DNA from 2 places in the Marinobacter sp. DSM 26671 genome. Region 2 is predicted to be linked to the other one. Evidence: riboswitches for the same ligand, from Rfam matches in the RefSeq annotation. Region 2 holds a riboswitch; the other holds the start of a gene.
What was found. Region 2 has a riboswitch for cobalamin ahead of BM035_RS09275 (TonB-dependent receptor plug domain-containing protein). Riboswitches for the same ligand answer to the same signal wherever they lie in the genome.

Region 1: linked by a shared signal. The riboswitch ahead of BM035_RS05950 (ribonucleoside-diphosphate reductase subunit alpha) and the one ahead of BM035_RS09275 (TonB-dependent receptor plug domain-containing protein) in region 2 are both predicted to bind cobalamin.

What each region holds. Positions count from the first base shown of each region.
Region 1 is NZ_FONF01000004.1:98,764-108,314, reverse strand. Features, by position in the region: gene BM035_RS05955 (ribonucleotide-diphosphate reductase subunit beta) at 1-651, opposite strand, end outside; gene BM035_RS05950 (ribonucleoside-diphosphate reductase subunit alpha) at 682-3,447, opposite strand; cobalamin riboswitch at 3,577-3,755, opposite strand; gene BM035_RS05945 (FmdB family zinc ribbon protein) at 3,911-4,264, opposite strand; gene fmdA (formamidase) at 4,270-5,502, opposite strand; gene BM035_RS05935 (AAA family ATPase) at 5,604-6,647, opposite strand; gene BM035_RS05930 (aliphatic amidase) at 6,663-7,709, opposite strand; gene urtE (urea ABC transporter ATP-binding subunit UrtE) at 7,724-8,413, opposite strand; gene urtD (urea ABC transporter ATP-binding protein UrtD) at 8,416-9,174, opposite strand; gene urtC (urea ABC transporter permease subunit UrtC) at 9,174-9,551, opposite strand, start outside.
Region 2 is NZ_FONF01000006.1:225,651-235,201, forward strand. Features, by position in the region: gene BM035_RS09235 (response regulator) at 1-448, opposite strand, end outside; gene BM035_RS09240 (hypothetical protein) at 667-1,020, shown strand; gene BM035_RS09245 (cytochrome b) at 1,084-1,608, shown strand; gene BM035_RS09250 (sulfurtransferase) at 1,637-2,485, opposite strand; partial or broken gene BM035_RS09255 (RidA family protein) at 2,562-2,912, opposite strand; gene BM035_RS09260 (ABC transporter ATP-binding protein) at 2,983-3,747, opposite strand; gene BM035_RS09265 (FecCD family ABC transporter permease) at 3,747-4,721, opposite strand; gene BM035_RS09270 (cobalamin-binding protein) at 4,708-5,592, opposite strand; gene BM035_RS09275 (TonB-dependent receptor plug domain-containing protein) at 5,623-7,461, opposite strand; cobalamin riboswitch at 7,597-7,819, opposite strand; gene BM035_RS09280 (putative nucleotidyltransferase substrate binding domain-containing protein) at 7,942-9,551, shown strand, end outside.

The DNA.
Region 1 (9,551 bases), on a different contig from region 2:
GCGCTGCAGGGCGAAGATAGGGCTGAAGCCGTTGTAGAACCAGGTGCCTTCGAACACCGCCGCGAAGAACAGGTAAGACATGATGAACTCCTGAAGGTCGTCCTTGTTACGCAAGTTCATGTCCGGGCGCATGGCCGCATCCAGCCGGCGGTTGGCAATCTGGATCTTGCCGTTGATGGCGGGCACCACGCGGTAACGGTTGTAGATCTCGCTCTGGTCCAGGTTGAGGGTTTCGATGCAGTGCTGGTAGGCCCAGGTGTGCATGGCTTCCTCGTATACCTGCCGGGCCTGGTAGATCTGCAGCTCGGGCGCGCTCATCTTCTCCATCACCGCCAGGCCGATGTTGCGCATGGCGAGGATGTCGGAAGTGGTGAGGTAAGCCAACACGTTCTCGTACACGTGCTTTTCCGGCGCGGTCAGCCGGTGGTGGTAGTCGTGAACGTCCTGGGCCATGTTCACGTCCAGGGGGGTCCAGTGGTTTTTGTTGGCGTTCATGAAGTACTCCCAGGCCCAGGGGTACTTGAACGGTGCCAGCTGGTTGATGTCGGTTTCGCCGTTGATGACGCGTTTGTCGTCCACGTTCACCGGTGCCGGGGCGCCGGGAGGCGCCGCTTTGGATTCCGTTTTTGGTTCGTCGTCCCAATCAAGCATGGTTTTGCCTCGAAATCGTTAAGTGAGCAGTTACTGACAGGCTTCGCAGTCGGGATCGTCGATGCTGCAAACCTGGGGCTGGGGCGCGGCAACCGGAGCGGTTTTTTCAGCGCCGGTGGCACCCAGGGAGCGCAGGTAGTAGGTGGTTTTCAGCCCACGTTCCCAGGCCAGCTGGTACAGGGCATCCAGCTTTTTGCCGCTGGGCTCGGCCATGTACAGGTTCAGGCTCTGGGCCTGGTCTAGCCATTTCTGGCGCCGGGCGGCGGCTTCCACCAGCCACCTTGCGTCGATCTCAAAGGCAGTGGCGTATCGCGCTTTCAATTCGTTGGGGATGCGGTCGATCTGCTGCACGCTGCCGTCGAAGTATTTGAGATCGTTCACCATCACGTTGTCCCACAGGCCTTCGGCCTTGAGGTCTCGGACCAGGGAGGGGTTGACCACGGTGAACTCGCCGGAGAGGTTCGATTTCACGAACAGGTTCTGGTACGCCGGCTCGATGGACTGGGACACACCCACGATGTTGGAAATCGTGGCAGTCGGAGCGATCGCCATCACGTTGCTGTTGCGCATTCCGTTTTTTGCGATCAGTTCGCGCACGGGAGACCAGTCCAGCCGGGCGTTGGTATTCACGGACAGGTCCCCTTCCCGGCGGTTTTCCTTGAGCAGGTTGATGGATTCGATCGGCAGGATGCCCTGCTGCCAGAGTGAGCCCTCATAGCTCTCATAGGCGCCTCGCTCACCCGCCAGCGAAGCCGAGGCGCGGATGGCGAAGTAGCTGAGTTGCTCCATGGCAAGGTCAGCGAACTCAATCGCTTCCGAGCTGGAATATGGCAGGCCCAATTGATAGAGCGCGTCCTGGAAACCCATGAAGCCGAGACCGACCGGGCGATGCCTGAGGTTGGAATTGCGGGCCTGGGGCACGGCGTAATAGTTGGTGTCGATAACGTTATCGAGCATGCGCACGGCGGTGTTTACCGTCTGTTCCAGGCGCTGCACGTCCAGCTCGCCGTTGGCAATATGGGCGGCCAGGTTCACGGAACCGAGGTTGCATACGGCGATCTCGTCGGCACTGGTGTTCAGGGTGATTTCCGTGCACAGGTTAGAGCTGTGCACCACGCCCCGGTGCTGCTGGGGAGAGCGCAGATTGCACGGGTCCTTGAACGTGATCCAGGGGTGGCCGGTTTCGAACAGCACGGTGAGCATCTTGCGCCAGAGCTGCTTGGCCGGGATTTTCTTGAACAGCTTGATTTTGCCCTGCTCTGCGAGGGCTTCGTAATGCTCGTAGCGTTCACGGAAGGCGTTGCCGTACAGGTCGTGCAGATCCGGCGCATCGCTGGGAGAGAACAGGGTCCAGTCACGGTCTTCGCGCATGCGCTCGATCAGCAGATCGGGCACCCAGTTCGCCGTATTCATGTCGTGGGTTCGGCGGCGTTCGTCGCCGGTATTCTTGCGCAGCTCCAGGAACTCCTCGATGTCCAGGTGCCAGCTTTCCAGGTAGGCACACACCGCGCCTTTACGTTTGCCGCCCTGGTTGACCGCCACGGCGGTGTCGTTGACTACTTTCAGGAAGGGCACCACGCCCTGGCTCTGGCCGTTGGTTCCTTTGATGTGGGAGCCCAGCGCACGAACTGGCGTCCAGTCGTTACCCAGACCGCCAGCCCATTTCGACAGCATGGCGTTATCACGGATGGCGCCGTAGATGTCTTCAAGATCGTCGCCTACCGTCGTCAGATAACAGGACGACAGCTGAGAATGGCGGGTACCGCTGTTGAACAGCGTGGGTGTGGACGCCATGTAGTCAAACGACGACAACAGGTTGTAAAACTCGATGGCCCGGGCATTCGGGTCATCTTCGCGCAGGGCCAGGCCCATGGCAACGCGCATGAAAAATACCTGGGGCAATTCCAGGCGGGCCTTGTTCCAGTGCAGGAAGTAACGGTCGTACAGGGTTTGCAGACCCAGGAAGCCGAATTGCAGATCCCGCTCCGGCTGAAGGGCAGCGCCGAGGCGCTCCAGATCGAAAGCAGCCAGGGCTTCGTCCAGCAGTTCATAACGAATTCCCGCCTCGACAAAGGCGCTCAGGGCCTGTGGATAAATCTCAGCCAATGGCAGACTGATGGGCAGGCCCAGGGCAGCGGCATTCTCCAAACGCAGCTGTTCCAGCAGTAGACGAGCGGTGACCGCGCTGTAGTCCGGCTCCCGCTCAATCCGGCTGCGGGCCGTCATGATCAAAGCCGACAGCACGTCTTCCTCGGCGATGCCGTCATAAAGGTTGGTCAGGGCATCGTCCACCAGGGAATCACCGTCAATGCCCTCCAGCCCTGTGGCGGCCTGCTCCACCTGCAGTTTCATCAGGCCCAGATCCAGCGGAGCAATCTCGCCACTGGTCTTTTTCACCGTCAGATGGGGGTGTGCCTCAACCGGCGCATGGCGGGCGCGCTCGCGGGCATGCTCTTCCCGATACAGGACGTAGGCGCGGGCCACCTTCTGTTCTTCGGCCCGCATCAGGGCCAGTTCCACCTGATCCTGGATGTCTTCGATATGTACCTTGCCACCAGCCTTCAGGCGACGGCCAATCGCCTGGATAACCTGGTCGGTCACCCGGTGTACCGCGTCATTGATACGCGCGGAACCGGCGGCGGTGTCGCCCTCAACTGCGAGGAAGGCTTTGGTTACGGCGATGCTGATCTTCGAGGGGTCGAAGCCGACAAGCGTGCCGTTGCGCTTGATGACCTGAAGGGATTCGGTGTCCGTGTGCGAGGTTGGCCGGGGTTCGGCCAGGGCTGAGGCAGACATGCAGTGTTCTCCTGAATACGCGTTGAGTTCCTTTCACCATCGCGTACGCAGGGGCACACCTCGCCATGGGAATGGCTGGGCATAACCGGTCTGCTCACCCTGGGTCGCGAAGGTGCAGTTGGGAGCCGTAAGGCTCCTTCATCCCTGGCAGGTCTTCGGACTCAGGGGCGTGAATCGATAGATTCGGCCTCGTGTGGCGACTTCCCGGCTTTCGCCAGTGTCTTGATGCCACGCTTGTTCCCCAATACCGCTGCGCGTCAGTTCCGGAGTCTCACCGGATTCCCGATACCAGAATGGCTGAGATGATCACACGTTGACCGAGTTGGTTACGCACTGATCACTACATCTGGTATTTGACCAAGGATTAAAACACTATATACACGATATTCAGAAGGGACAACCTGAAGAAACAAAAAAGGCCCCGGAGAGGGGGCCAAACACGTGACAGTCTCAACTCAGCCAATCAGTGGCTGATCATCCAGGGCCGCATGGAGGGAAACATCTTCTTCCCGTCAGCGGTGTAAAACAGCATGGACTTTCCGGGTTTCGGGGAGCCACAGCCGCAGGCGCGACTGTGCTCCTTATCATTCGCCCTTCGGTCTGCGGTGGAAAACACCGGCTCATGCCGGGACCGCTCGTTCCGGTCCTCGGCCGCCCTTTTGGCTGGGTCCACGGCGGCAATGTGGGATGGCAATACGATCACCCGCGGCGACATGGCCTTGCAGGTGGGGCATTGCGCCGGCTTGGCCGCATCCTCCATGGTGGCCAGTGTGTGAAAGAGGCCATGTTCACGGCACTTGTAGTCATACACGGGCATGGCGATTACTCCTTATCTTTCGACAGCGGTACGTCCATGCCCCCGCTGACTTTCTTCTGCGGACCCTCAGCGGACGGGTTAATGTCGAAGTCGAAGATGCCCGTCGGCAACCAGAGTGTGGCGCAGGCGTTCGGGATATCCACCACGCCGCTGATGTGGCCTTCCACCGGCGCACAACCCAGAATCGCGTAGGCCTGAGCCCTGGTGTAACCGAACTTGGTCATGTATTCGATGGCGTTCAGACACGCCTGACGATAAGCCACGTGCACGTCCAGGTAATGCTGGCCGCCGTCCTCGTCTACAGAGATGCCTTCAAAGATCACATAGTCGTCGTAACGGGGCTTGATCGGGCTGGGCTTGAACACCGGATTCTTGATGCCGTACTTCTTCACGCCGTCCTTGATCAGGTTTACCCGCAGGTGAATCCAGCCGGCCATTTCGATGGCGCCACAGAACGTGATTTCACCGTCGCCCTGGCTGAAGTGAAGGTCGCCTACGGAGAGGCCGGCACCGTCCACGTACACCGGGAAATACACCTTGGAGCCACGGGACAGATCCTTGATGTCACAGTTGCCACCGTGTTCCCGTGGCGGCACGGTACGGGCGGCTTCGTCGCCGGCAGCCTTGGCCGCGTCACCGGTCATCTGGCCCATGTGGGCGGTCTCACCATTGGGCAGTGTTGCCAATTCCGGCACACGCTCCGGATCGGTCGCGACCAGTCCGGCCTCACGCTTGTTCCAGGTGTCCAGCAATTCTTTGGAGGGCAGGCAGCCAATCAGGCCCGGGTGAATCAGGCCAGCAAATTCCACGTTGGGAATGTGGCGGGATTTGGTGAACATGCCGTTGAAGTCCCAGATGGATTTCTGGGCCTCCGGGAAGTGTTCGGTCAGGAAGCCACCGCCGTTCTGCTTGGAGAAGAAGCCGTTAAAGCCCCACTGGCTCTCTTCGAAGGTGCCGATGTCGAGGATGTCGACTTCCAGCAGGTCGCCCGGCTCCGCGCCCTCGACCCCGATCGGTCCCGACAGGAAGTGAACCTGGCTGAGATCAACATCGCGCACGTCGTCGGCGCTGTCGTCGTTCTTGATCTGACCGCCGGTCCAGTCATAGCACTCAACGATGAAATCGTCGCCCGGCTTGACGGTAGCCACCAGCGGAATATCCGGGTGCCAGCGGTTGTGGATTTTGTCGTTCTCATAGGCCGACTTGTTTAGATCGATCTTGATAATGGTTTCAGCCATAACGGGCGCTCCTTGGTGTTGGCTTGCACGATTAGGTAACAGCTTTACTATCCGAAATCCCGTCCCTGTGAGGTATTCGCGAAATGCCCCCGGTGCCTACGTCATTCGACGTATTGGTGCACCGTGACCTCACTGCCCTGCAGGCCGGCTTCAAACCGCCGACAGTCCGGATACGCCAGCAACGCCCGGGCAACGGCGGGTTCCAACCGCTGGCGAAAAGCCCGCAGCAGTTCCCGGGCGCCATAGCGAGCGTCGTAGCCACGGCACAGTTCCTCTCGCAGCTCAGGCGACAGCGACAGCTCGGCGTGCTTTCTGGACAACCGGCGATTGAGGCCCGCCAGCTCAATGTCCAGCAGGGCGTCCAGCCAGTTGTCGGTAAGTCGGTTGAAGGTGAAGATCTGATCAATCCGGTTGAGGAATTCCGGGTCAAAGTGCCGGCGCAGAGCGGTATCGCGAATGGCCTCGCCGTTGCCAGGTGATAAACCGAGCCAGCGGCGCCAGCCCTGCTGGTAGCCCTGCTCATGCGTCTCCGCCTCCAGCGCACCGGCGTTGCTGGTCATGAAGATCAGGGTGTTGCGGAAGTCGATCTCGCGGTTGCCGGAGGGAAACACCAGCCGACCGGTGTCCAGCACGTTCAGCAGCGTGCGCACCACTTCCTTGCTGGCTTTTTCGATTTCATCAAACAACACAATGCCGGGTTTGCTGAACGAGCCCTGTACCTTGTCCAGATCGAACAGGCTGTGGCCTTCCTTACTGCCCACGTAGCCCGGCGGTGCACCAGTCAGGGCAGCCGCGTAATGCTCCTGGGCCAGGGTGTTCATGTCGATACGACACAGCCCATCGCGATTACCGTGGATGGCTTCGGCAATGAGGCGCACGGTTTCGGTTTTGCCCACGCCGGTAGGACCCAGGAACAGGTGCACCGCCAGCGGCCGGTTGTCCTCGCCGATATCGGCTTTCACCCGCACCAGCATGGATTCCATGGCGGCCAGGGCCTCATCCTGGCCGACGATATTTTCCCGCAGTCTGGCCATCACGGCCTCGGGCTCGAAGCGGAACCGGGAAGCACGAACCGGGCCTGAGGCGGCCCGGTTCTTTTCAATGGTTTCCCGATTGGCTTCCAGCCGTTCGTTGATAAACGGCATGAACGCCTCCCGGGCTCAGGCCCCTGCGGATTTTTCCTTGCCGTCGAACGGCAGCTCGCCCACCGGGCACTCGGCGGTACCTACCGTCTTCCGGGTCATGGCCTCCACGTTTTCCTGCGCCTTCTGGGCGTCCATCACCCAGGTACGGTAGAACTCGAACGGACAGTCGGCCACGCCCTTGTCGCCGTCCCCGGAGGCATGCACACCGGTGTAGCCCCGGTGCAGCAGCTTGAACAGGTGATTCTGGGACTGGTCGTTCGCACGGGCATCACGGATCTGGCTTACGGACAGCTGGGCATACTGAATGCCCATGTCTTCCTCACCGCATTCCCCGAGGGTACGGCCATCGAAGCCAATGATCGCGGAGTGGCCGAAGTAGGAATACACGCCGTCAAATCCGGCGGCGTTGGCCACCGCAACGTAACAGTTGTTGGCCCAGGCCATGCTCTTGGCCATCATCACCTGCTGTTCCTTGGCCGGGTACATGTAGCCCTGACAGCGAACAATCAGCTCCGCCCCCTTCATGGCGCAATCGCGCCAGATCTCGGGATAGTTGCCGTCGTCGCAGATGATCAGGCTGATCTTCATGCCCTTTGGCCCCTCGGTGACGTAGGTGGTGTCACCCGGATACCATCCCTCGATCGGACACCAGGGGATACACTTGCGGTATTTCTGGACGACCTCACCCTCGTTGTTGATCAGAACCAGGGTGTTGTACGGCGCCTTGTTGGGGTGATCCTCGTGTCGCTCTCCGGTGAGCGAAAACACGCCCCAGGTGTTCGCCTCACGACAGGCGGCGGAGAAGATGGCCGTTTCGTCACCGGGCACGGTGGCCGCGGTTTCCATCATTTCCTCGTTGTCGTACATGATGCCCATGGTGCTGTATTCCGGGAACACCACCAGGTCCATGCCCGGCAGGCCGACCTTCATACCCTTGATCATGTCAGCGATGTTGCGGGCGTTGTCCAACACCTCGGCTTTGGTATGCAGCCGCGGCATCTTGTAGTTCACCACCGCCACGCCGACGGTATCGTCGCTGCTGGAAATATCACCGTGTCTCATCGTTCTGCTCCTCGTTAAACCGCCAGATAGCTCGCAATCTTGTCCTGATCCGCTTCTTCGCGGCTCTCTTCGTGCACAATCGCGCCCTTTTCAATCACCAGGATCCGGTCTGCCGCATCCATCACGAAGCTCAGAACCTGCTCCGACACCACAATCGACAGGCCCCGCTCATCCCGGATGCGCCGAAGGGTCTGCGCAATTTCCTTGATAATGTTGGGCTGGATACCTTCCGTGGGTTCGTCAAGCAGCAGCACCTTGGGCCGGGTGGCCAGTGCCCGGGCAATAGCCAGCTGTTGTTGCTGACCGCCGGAAAGGTTGCCACCACGCCGGTTCTGCATTTCCTTCAGTACCGGGAACATCTCGTAGAGGTCCTCGGGTACCTTCTTCTCACCCACGGCGGCCAGGCCGGTCTCGATATTCTCCCGTACCGTCAGTGTCGGAAAGATCATCCGCCCCTGCGGCACGAAACCGATTCCGGCGCGCACACGCTGGAAGCTCTTCAGGCCGGAAAGGTCGTTCCCATCCAGGCTGACCTCACCGCCTCGCGTGGGGGTCATGCCCACCAGGGATTTCATCAGCGTGGTCTTGCCCATGCCGTTTCGCCCCACCACGGCGACTATTTCGTTCTTTGCCACGTCGAGGTTGAGGTCATCGATGATGGTGCTTTGGCCGTAGGCCACCGAATGATGTTTGATGCTCAGCATGATCAGTGCCCCAGGTAGACTTCGATGACTTTCGGGTCCGATTTCACGTGCTCGATGGACCCTTCGGAAAGAACTTTGCCCTGATGCATGACCGTGACCCGGTCAGCGATATCACCGACAAACTGCATATCGTGCTCGATCACCAATACCGTATGGTCCCTGGTAATCACCCTCAGCAGCTCGGCGGTTTTCTTGCGCTCGGTGACGGACATCCCGGCTACCGGCTCATCCAGCATCAGCAGGTCCGGTTTCTGGATCAGCAGCATGCCGATCTCCAGCCACTGCTTCTGGCCATGGCTCAACGATGCAGCCGGCTCATTCAGGGCCTCGGTCAGGAAGATGGTTTCAGCCACCTCCTCCACAGCATTGATCACCTCCGCGTCGCGCTTGAATCCCAGGGCGCCCATCACGCTGTGTCCCTTTGGGTAGGACACTTCAAGGTTTTCAAAGACGGTCAGGTCCTCGAACACGGACGGGGTCTGGAACTTCCGGCCCACACCCGAGTGAACAATCTGGTGCTCCTTGAGCTTGGTAAGCTCCTTACCGTCAAACTTGATGGAGCCGGACGTGGCCTTGGTCTTGCCGCAGATCAGGTCCAGAACCGTGGTTTTACCGGCACCGTTGGGGCCGATGATGACCCGGATTTCCTTGGGATCGAGGTAGAAGGACAGGTCATCCACGGCCTTGAAGCCATCGAATGACACGGTCAGGCCTTCGACCGCCAGCAGGAAATCCCCACTTTTGCTTTTGGCTGCACTCATCACGATTTCTCCGGGCTGTAGGAATCGATCATCGGATCGTAATCAGGAGTCTTCTCAGCGGTCGGCTTCGGCTCTGCGGCTTTTTCCGCGGGCTTGGCCTCCAGCTGTGCACCCTTGTTGCGCTTGAAGATCTTGTCTTCCAGGGGCATGACGTAGGTCTGATACAGGCCGGCCAGACCGTTCGGGAAGGCCAGTACGACACCGATAAACAACGCACCCATGGCAAACGGCCAGAGTTCCGGGAAGGATTCCGAGAAGCCACTCTTGGCGGCATTCACGAGCAAGGCACCGTAGACCGCGCCGAGGATGGACAACCGGCCACCCAGGGCACAGAAGATGACCATCTCGATGGAAGCGACGATGCCGATGAACGACGG
Region 2 (9,551 bases):
GATGGCGGTCGACGTCCAGCGTCCAGCCCTCGAACGTCAGGGACTGCCCGGCCATGGGGCTGCGTTGCGGTGGCAGCGCTGTGGTACGGCGCAGAACTGCTTTTATGCGGGCCAACAACTCCCGGGGGTTAAAGGGTTTGGTGAGGTAATCGTCGGCGCCCATTTCGAGGCCGACAATGCGATCGGTTTCCTCGCTCATGGCTGTAAGCAGAATAACAGGCAACTCGGTGTGCTCACGAAGGTAACGGCAGAGCGTGAGGCCATCGTCCCCGGGCATCATGATGTCCAGCACAACCAGGTCGATGGAGTGCTGTCGCAACTGGCGCTTCAAGGCATCGCCGCCATCCGCCAGCAGCACGCGCAGGCCATGCTCCTGCAAATAGCGGCCGACCAGATCTCGAATGTCCCGGTGGTCATCGACCACCAGGATTGTGGGAGAGTCGCTCACTCGTTACTCCGTTGAATTACCGTCTGCCCTGATTATAGGGGAGTCGACTTCCCGCTTGGGCGCGATCTTGTCAAAAACCGTCGCAAATCCCTGCCTTGCGACAAGTTGCGACAAAGTCGGTGGGTCACCGAGACAATTCTGCGACGTTTCCTTGATGGAATAACTCCCGACCAACAATGACATTCCGTCATGGGTTTAACCAACCAAGGAGTTCGACCATGAAGAAAACGACCACCATTGCTGCTCTCTCCATCGCCGCGATACTCGGCGCCACGCCACTGCTTGCGTCTGCCGATGACGACTACGGGCGAGGTGACTGTGACGATCGTTACGAGAATCGCCACCACGGCAAATCCATGGGTTCCGATCTGAAGCAATACAGCACCGACGAAATGCGCATCATGGCTTACGGCCAGGCGCTAAGACGCTTCGGCCCGGGCGTGGATGTGTCCGTTGAGGAAACGTCGGATGGCACATACCGGGTCCAACTGCGAGATGCCGAGCAGAATCTGATCCGGGAGCAGGAGTTCAACCAGTACGGTGCCCCGGTTCGCGGCGGACACCGGAGCTGACTACCAACAGCCAGCGCGGGGCCCGAGAGGTGCCCCGCCAGCCTTTGATCAAGGAGAATCGCGATGACACTGATGGACGCTGACAACCGCTATGGTGCCGTTTCCCGGGCTGTGCACTGGATAATGGCGGTTTTGTTGCTGGTAATGCTTGCCAGCGAAGTCTGGTTTGAAGCCCTGGAGCACACACTCTCTGATGCGTCGCTTATGGCCTGGCACCAGACCCTGGGCCTGACCATTTTCGGGCTGGTTATCTTTCGCGGTCTCTGGCGCTGGCTTAACCGCGCACGTATAACACCACCGGCTCAATGGGCGACCATGGCCAAGCTCGGGCACATTGCGCTCTATGCCCTGATGATCCTGATGCCGCTGTCAGGGCTCGCATCCTCCCTCGGTGAAGGCGATCCTGTTACCTTTTTCGGCTGGACAGTCTTTGGCTACGGCCCGGAAATCGAGTGGCTGGAAGACAGCGGGGAAGAGGTTCATGAAGTGCTGGCCAACGTGTTGTGGCTCATGATTGGCGTACACGTAGCAGCTGCCCTGGCGCATCAGTACCTGCTGGGAGACCGGATCATGAAGCGCATGGCCTGACGGCCAAGATACAGGAAAACCCTCGGGCTCAAGCCACCGGCAGCGAATCGTCGCTGCCCCAGTCCGCCCAGGAACCATCGTAAAGAGAGAGCTGGTCATACCCGGCCAGCTCGGCCGCCAGCAGAATGATGCAGGCGGTGATGCCGGAACCGCAGGAAAACACCAGTTGATGCCCGTCTCCGGGCTGAAGGTTCGTACCGAGATGCCTGAACTTTGCCTCCAGCTCACTGACCGGCTTAAACCGGTAACCATCCAGCACCTCGGTAAACGGAAGACTGAGTGAGTTCGGAATATGGCCGCCGCGCACTCCCGGGCGGGGTTCCGGGGCCTGAGCCAGGAACCGCGCCCGGGATCTCGCATCAATCACCGAAACTCGCTCGTCGTCCAGATGCTGTAGCACGAAGGCGGAATCCCGAACCCGTCCGCGGTCCAGACGGCCCGCCACGTTCCCGGCGGAAGCCGCACTATTAATCGGGGCCGACACCGTCTCACGCCCCTCTGCCAACCACTGTGGCAGGCCACCATCGAGCACGAAAACCTGTTCGAGGCCCATCGACCGCAGAATCCACCAGGCCCGGGGAGCGGAATAGATTCCCTGGTTGTCGTAAAGCACCACCAGTCTTTCAGGCGTTATGCCCAGCCTGCGAACTTCCTGAGTGAACTGTTCCTCGGTAGGAAACGCATGGAGCTGGGACGATTCCGTATTGCAGAGCGTTCCCTCCAGATCAATCTGGAAGCTCCCCGGTATCCACACCGGGTGATCATAAACGATCGGCTCCTTGCCAATAACCGTGGCCATACTCGCGTCGATAAGAACCAACCGTTCGTTATCGAGGTTTTCCTGCAACCAGTCGGTGGTTACGAGTGGGGACGCCATGGTGTGCTCCTGTTCCTACCAGAAATAAACGGCCGACTTCTCAGGCCGACAAATCGCCAGACCTTCCCGGCTGCCGTCAGGACGTTGCGGCAATCACCGAGATTTCCACCAGCAACTCCGGCGACGCCATCTGAGCCTGAACGCAGGCCCGGGCCGGCGCCGTACCTTCAGGCACTCAGTTGTCCCACACCTCGTTCAGGGCTTTGAAATCGGCCATGTCTGCCAGGTAAATGGTTGCCGAAAGGATTCGATCGCGGCTGGAGCCGGCGGTCTCGAGCAGCTCGTCCACTTTCTCCAGCATCCCGGTTACCTGGGTATGAATATCGGCGTTACGGTCCTTGGCAACCTGACCGCAAAGGTAAGCAGTGCCGTTGTGTTTTACGATCTTGCTCATTCGGCTGTTGGTGGAAATACGTTCAATGGTCATGGTGATGGCCTTGTTGGGGATTTGAGTGACTATATAACCAATAACGGGCTCGAGGATAAAGCCTCACACTTCAGCCCGGCACAAACACCGGAAAACCATCCAGTTCGGCAGATAGCAAACGCTGGCCAAACAGGCTTTCGAGTGCAGAAGTCACCAGCATGTCGCGGGCCGGTCCCCAGCAGGCCTGACCGTCGGGGTACAGAAGGAGGATCTGGTCGCACCATCGCGCAGCCAGGTTGAGGTCGTGGAGGCACATGAACACGCCCCGGTCGCACGCTGCCTGCTGGCGCAGCAGCTTCATAACGGCGGTCTGGTGCTGTAAATCCAGGTGATTGGTGGGTTCGTCCAGGAGCCAGATTTCGGGGCTTTGGGTCATGAGGGTAGCAATGGCTACCCGCTGGCGTTCACCGCCGGAGAGGGTGTTTACCAGGCGATCTTTCAGGTGGATCACGTCCAGCTCTATCAGAGCCCTTTCAGCAATCGCGAGGTCATCACCACTCTCCATCTGCCAAGGCGATAACCAGGGGTGGCGGCCGATCAGGGCGGTTTCCAGTGCCGTTGCCGGGAATCCATCCTGCCGGTCCTGAAATACCAGGCCCATGCGTTGCGATACGGTCTTGCGGCGGATGCCGTCCAACGGCGTTCCATCAAGCAGCAGCTTTCCGCTTCTGGGCTCCCGCAATCCTGCGAGAGTATGGAGCAAGGTGGTTTTACCCACACCGTTAGGGCCCAGCACGCCCCAGACCTGTCCCGGTTCGATGGCCAGATTCAGGGGAACGCCTGAGCTGCGGCCCGGAATGTCGATAATCAGCGCTTCGGTTGCCAGGCGTGTCATCATCGGCTCCTATACAGCAGGTACAGGAAGGTCGGGACGCCGATCAGCGCGGTGATCACCCCAACCGGCAACTGCTCCGGCGCAATCACCACCCGCGCCAGGGTATCCGCCAGCACCAGCAGCGTACCGCCCGCCAGTGCGCAGGCCGGCAGAATCAGGCGCTGGTCGTTGCCCAGCACCAGCCGCAACATGTGCGGTACCACCAGGCCAACGAAACCAACCGAACCGGCCATGGTGACGGCGGCTGCGGTCAGCAGGCTGGCCATCAGGTAGATCGACCATTCCAGTGGCCGCACCGAAACGCCCAGCGCCGCCGCCTGCAGGGAGCCCCGTGCCAGCACGTTCAGGGCCCGGCCGAGCGGAAACACCATCAGGCATACGAGCACAAGAATGATCAGTCCCGGCCACGGAGTGGCGGCGTGGGAAAGATCGCCCATCAACCAATACAGCATGCCCGGCAATCGGCTGGCCGGGGTCATCGAGAGGATCAGGGTAATCATGGCGCCCCAGCCGGCGGCGACCACCACACCGGTAAGCAACAGCCGCGATGGGGTCCAGCTGCCACTGCCGTGAGCCAGACCAAACACCAGCAGGGTGGCCAGCATGGCACCTGCAAACGCGGAGCCGGATATCAGAAAACCGGCAGCGCCGGCCAGCATGGCCAATAACGCACCCACTGCCGCGCCACCAGAAAGCCCCAACACATAAGGATCGGCCAGGGGATTTCGCAACAATACCTGCATCAGTGCCCCGGCCACGGCCAGCAATCCGCCAGTTGCGAACGCGCTCAGGGTGCGAGGCAGGCGCAGCTCCAGAATCAGCGTTTGCTGCAACTCGGTGCCACTGCCGGTGATCACCCTCAGAGTGTCACCAAAACCGATGGACGTACTGCCAATGCTGACGGAGAGCAGTGCCGCCAGAAAGCCCGCCAGCAGCAGAATGAGGAGAGGTTTGTAAGGGCTAGAGATAGGCACGGGCCTGCTCCAGGGTCTGGCACAGGTGCCTGGCGCCGTCTGCCATACGTAGCGTGGGGCGCGCCAGAAGGTCCGGCGGTTCGAGGAAGAGGTTGCCGGCGGCTACCGCTGCCAGGCCCGGAAACTCGCGCCAGGCTTCCAGCCACTGCCTGTCGTCCGACGACCCGGCGGTAATAATGACTTCAGGGTTGGCTTCGAGAACCGCCTCCCGGCTGATCCGGGGCACCAGCCGTGGCAGCCCGCCAAACACATTCACTCCGCCGCACAGGGTTATGGCCTTGCTGATCAGCTCGTCCCGGTTCACGGTCATCAGTGGCTGGTCCCATATCTGGTAGAACACCTTAACCGGTCTGGCATCGGCATACTGAGCTTTAAGTTTGACTATTTCTGCACGAAACGCTTCGGCCCGCTCATTGCCGAGATCCGGTGAACCCGTCAGCAACGCCAGATCCGATACCGCCGCGGCAATGTCGTCAAACGTTCGCGGGGCTAGCCAGAATACGGAAATACCAAGGTCAGACAGCCGTTCCAATTGGCTGCGGGAATTGCCATCCACCCAGGCCACCACCAGGTCCGGTGCCAGCGAAACAATGGCTTCCAGGTCCAGGCGATTGCTGTCGCCCACCTGCGGTAAGTTCTCCGCCTCTGGCGGGTAGTCGCTCCAGGCACTCACCGCAACGACCTTTTCGTCGGCACCGGCGGAGAACAACAGCTCAGTGGCACCCGGTGACAAAGAAACAATACGCTGCGCTGGCTCGGCCAGGCATACCTTCTGGTTCAGTGCATCGCGTACGCAGGGTCCCTGGGCCTGCGCCAACGAGGGCGCAAGCAGAGACAGTACACACAGTGCAGCGAGCCATAGGTGCCTCATAGAGGGCGGGAGCCTCTCAGATCAATGAATTTACTGTTGGAAATCATAGCGCACCGAGGCCATGAAGGTTCGTCCGGCGGCCAGATAATCAAAGGGCGCGAAGGTCGCACTGTCATATCCGATGCTGGTGGCATACCGACGATCCAGCATGTTATCGACCTTGAATGAGGCCGACCAGCCAGGCTGGAAATTCCAGGCCGCTCTCAGGTCTACCGTGCCATAGCCCGGCAGCAGACTGGTATTTGCCGCATCGTTATAGCGGTCACTCTCGGCAATAAAGCTGGCGCCCACCGACCACTGGGAGAACAGGCGATCAATATCCAGACGCACGTTTTTTTCCGCGCGGCGTGGTAAACGGGCGCCGGTATCGCGATTCTCGGTATCCGCGTAGGTTACTGCTGCCGCCAGATTCCAGTCAGCCGTCTCGATACCGGAAGAAACCTCAACGCCACGGATTCTGGCCGTCTCGACGTTTTCCATGGTGCCCTCAAAGGTCACCGGGTCCGACACGTAGGTAATCAGGTCTTTCACGTCGTTCTGATAAAGCGCAATGTCCCAGTACCACCGGTCATATCGCCCGGAGAAACCGGCTTCGACCATCTGCCCCTCTTCCGCATCGAGGTCAGGATTACCGGTGTAGAACGGCACCGTCAGGTAAAGGTCATTAAAGGTGGGTGCCCGGAACGATGTCGCATAGCTGAGGCGAAAGCGATGGGCGCGGTCCAGCTGGTGACCGAAGGCCACACCGCCAGTCTCCTCTTTGCCATAGGCCTCGTTGTCATCCAGACGCAGACTGAGCATCAGATCGGTGGCATCAAAGTTCAAACGGCCCTGACCGAAAACCGCGCTGTTGGTCCGGCTGTCTTCTGTGAAATTGCTGGTGCCATCCACTTCGTCAAGCATGACCTCCGTACCCAGAACCAGCTCATGAACACCGGCCGTCAGGGTGTTTTCCCAGCGCGCGGAGCGAGACAGGGTGTCGAACGTGCTGGGATTGGCTCCGAAGGTATCCTGTTCGTCGCGAGCTTCCGAGAACTGGATACGTGTACGCCAGTAGTCACTGGCAACCGCTTCCAGATGCAGCCCCATGGCACGAATCAGGAAATCGGTATCACCGCCTTCAAACTCGGTATTACCTTCAGACTGGAAAACCGTCAGTCCTGCGCCGCCGCCCTGGTCAAAACTGTGGCTCAGTTTGGCCAGGCCACCAGCGTTCCGGAATCCTTTGTCCTCGCCGCCAGCACGCAGGTTCGTGCCATCGGTATCCGAATAAACGCCACCGGCCAGGAACGACGAACGGCCTTCCCGGCCAGCCAGCCCGGCCGTTGCCTCACGGGTTTCATGGGAACCGCCTTTCAGCTCGCCCCAACCCTGGCGCCCGGCCCCCGGTTCCAGGGTGAACGCCTGGATGACACCACCCACCGCATCGGCACCGTAGAGGGAACTCTTCGCACCTCGCACCAGCTCAACCCGTTCCATCAATTCGGGAGGCAAAAACTGCCAGGGTGGGATACCCGCAGAGGCCGAGCGCAGGCGGATACCATCGAGAAGCAGCACGGTACCTGAGCTGCCAGCGCCACGCAGGAATACGCTGGTAGTCTTGCCGTAACTGCCGTCCGACACCACGTTGATCCCCGGCTGGGCGCGCAGCAGGTCGCGGAATTCCGCGGGCTGTTGCCGATCAATATCCTCCTTCTCGATGACCGTAACCGAAGACAGGCTCTCCCCAACGGTCTTCGGCCCCAGTGTCGCGGTAACCACGATGGGATCCAGGGCATCGGATTCAGGGGCAGACTGGGCCGAAACGGCCAGAGGCAGGGCGGCCATGGCAACGCCGGCCAGTAAAACAGGGCTTTGAATTCTGAACATGAAACTTGCTCCGCACTCCGCGCGCACCCGCACGGGAATCTGGGTTTTGTTGCGGAACAGGGAATGGGGGCAGGCGGTAGACTGGTGTCAGGAATGCGGAACCGGCATATCACCCACCCAGGTTGCCCACCGCAACATCGGGTGTTTTTCCAGGCCGGTCTCCGGGCTGGCAGGCGGAACTCTGGGTTCCCGGGCAATCACCTTCCCATGTCTTGGCGACACAGTGGCGCACAGATTGCCGTTGTCCTGCTTACCGTTGCGGGGGCAGCATCGGACTTGCACTGGCGTGACCAGGCTCACCGATTTCCCGTTTCACCCGTCGCGCTTTGCGACGGGCACCTGAAAAAAGTGTGGCAAGGCTAGCAACACCGGGGTAAGCGGTCAATGAAATCCATCAAAGGTCGACATGGTCGCAGGCCTCTGCCACTGCTATATTCCATGACTGACAATCATTTTTTCTTCGCCAAAACAGGGAGTTTTATGCAGGCCGAGCTGGTCGACATCCGCAATCACATGGCTCAATACTCGCCGTTTGACGAGATGACCGAGGAGCTGCTCGACAGGGTGGTGGGCGGTATTGAGGTAGTCTACTTCAAGGCCGGCAGCCAGATCCTGGAATTCGGCGAGCCCAGCAACTGGCTGTATTACGTGCGCAGTGGCGCGGTAGAAATCTATCGGCGTTCGGGTGAACTGTATAACCGCATCAGCGAAGGCGAAATATTCGGCCAGTTTGGCCTCCTGATGAACCGGAAAGTGCGATTTCCGGCAAAAGCCCTTGAAGACACACTGGTCTACAAGATTCCGGGAGAAATCTTCCAGTACCTGTGGGAAAGTGACGACAACTTCGCCGATTTCGTCGAGATTGAAGACCGAAGCCGCCTGCGCTCTGCCGTTTCCCGCCGGGAAAAATCCAACGAGCTGATGACTTCCAAGGTCACGCGGCTGATATCCCGGGAACCGGTTACGGCACCACGCACTGTCCGGCTTCAGGAAGCCGCCCGGATCATGACTGAAAACGGTGTGTCCGCGTTGCTATTGATGGATGAGGAAGGTGAAAAGCCTCGGCTCAAGGGCATCATCACCGACCGCGACCTGCGTACCCGGGCACTCAGCGAAGCACTGGCCTCGGAAACCCCCATCAGCGAGATCATGTCGGAAGACCTTATCACCATTCGCTCGAATCTGTTCATATTCGAAGCCATGCTTACCATGCTGCACAACAACGTGCACCATCTTCCGGTGATGGACGGAGAGGAGGTTCGTGGTGTCATTGCGCTGTCTGACATCGTGAAATACGAGAGCCAGAGTAGCCTGTACCTGGTCAGCAATATCTATCACCAGCAGGATGTAAAAGGCCTCAAGAAAATCAGTCTGGATGTGCGCGACAGCTTCGTGCGTATGGTGAACGAGGATGCCAACTCCCACATGATCGGCAGCGCCATGGCCGGCATCGGGCGCAGCTTTACCCAGCGCCTGCTGGAACTGGGCGAAGAAAAGTTTGGACCACCGCCGGTGCCCTACTGTTTCATGGCACTTGGCTCCATGGCCCGGGACGAGCAGCTGGTGGTCACGGACCAGGATAACGCCATGATCCTGGACGACAGCTTTGTGCCGGAAGAACACGACGAATACTTCCTGGCGCTGGCGAAATTTGTCAGCGATGGCCTTGCGGAGTGCGGCTATACCTACTGCACCGGCGACATCATGGCCACCAACCAGAAATGGCGGCAGCCACTGCGCGTCTGGAAGGACTACTTCACCGACTGGATTGATAATCCGAAAGCCGAGGCTCTGTTAAACAGCAATATTTTCTTTGATCTGGATGGCATCTACGGCGAGACCGACTTTGCCGAACAGCTCAAGACACTGGTGGCGGACAAAGCCAGCAACAGCCAGCGGTTCCTGGCAATGCTGGCGCGCAACGCCCTGAACCGCACGCCGCCGATCGGCTTTTTCCGGACTTTCGTGCTGGAAGAGGATGGCAAGCACCAGAAGACCTTCAACCTGAAACGTCGCGGAACAGCGCCCCTGTCGGATCTGATCCGGGTTCATGCCCTGGCCTGCGGCTCCCGTGCACAGAACTCGTTCGA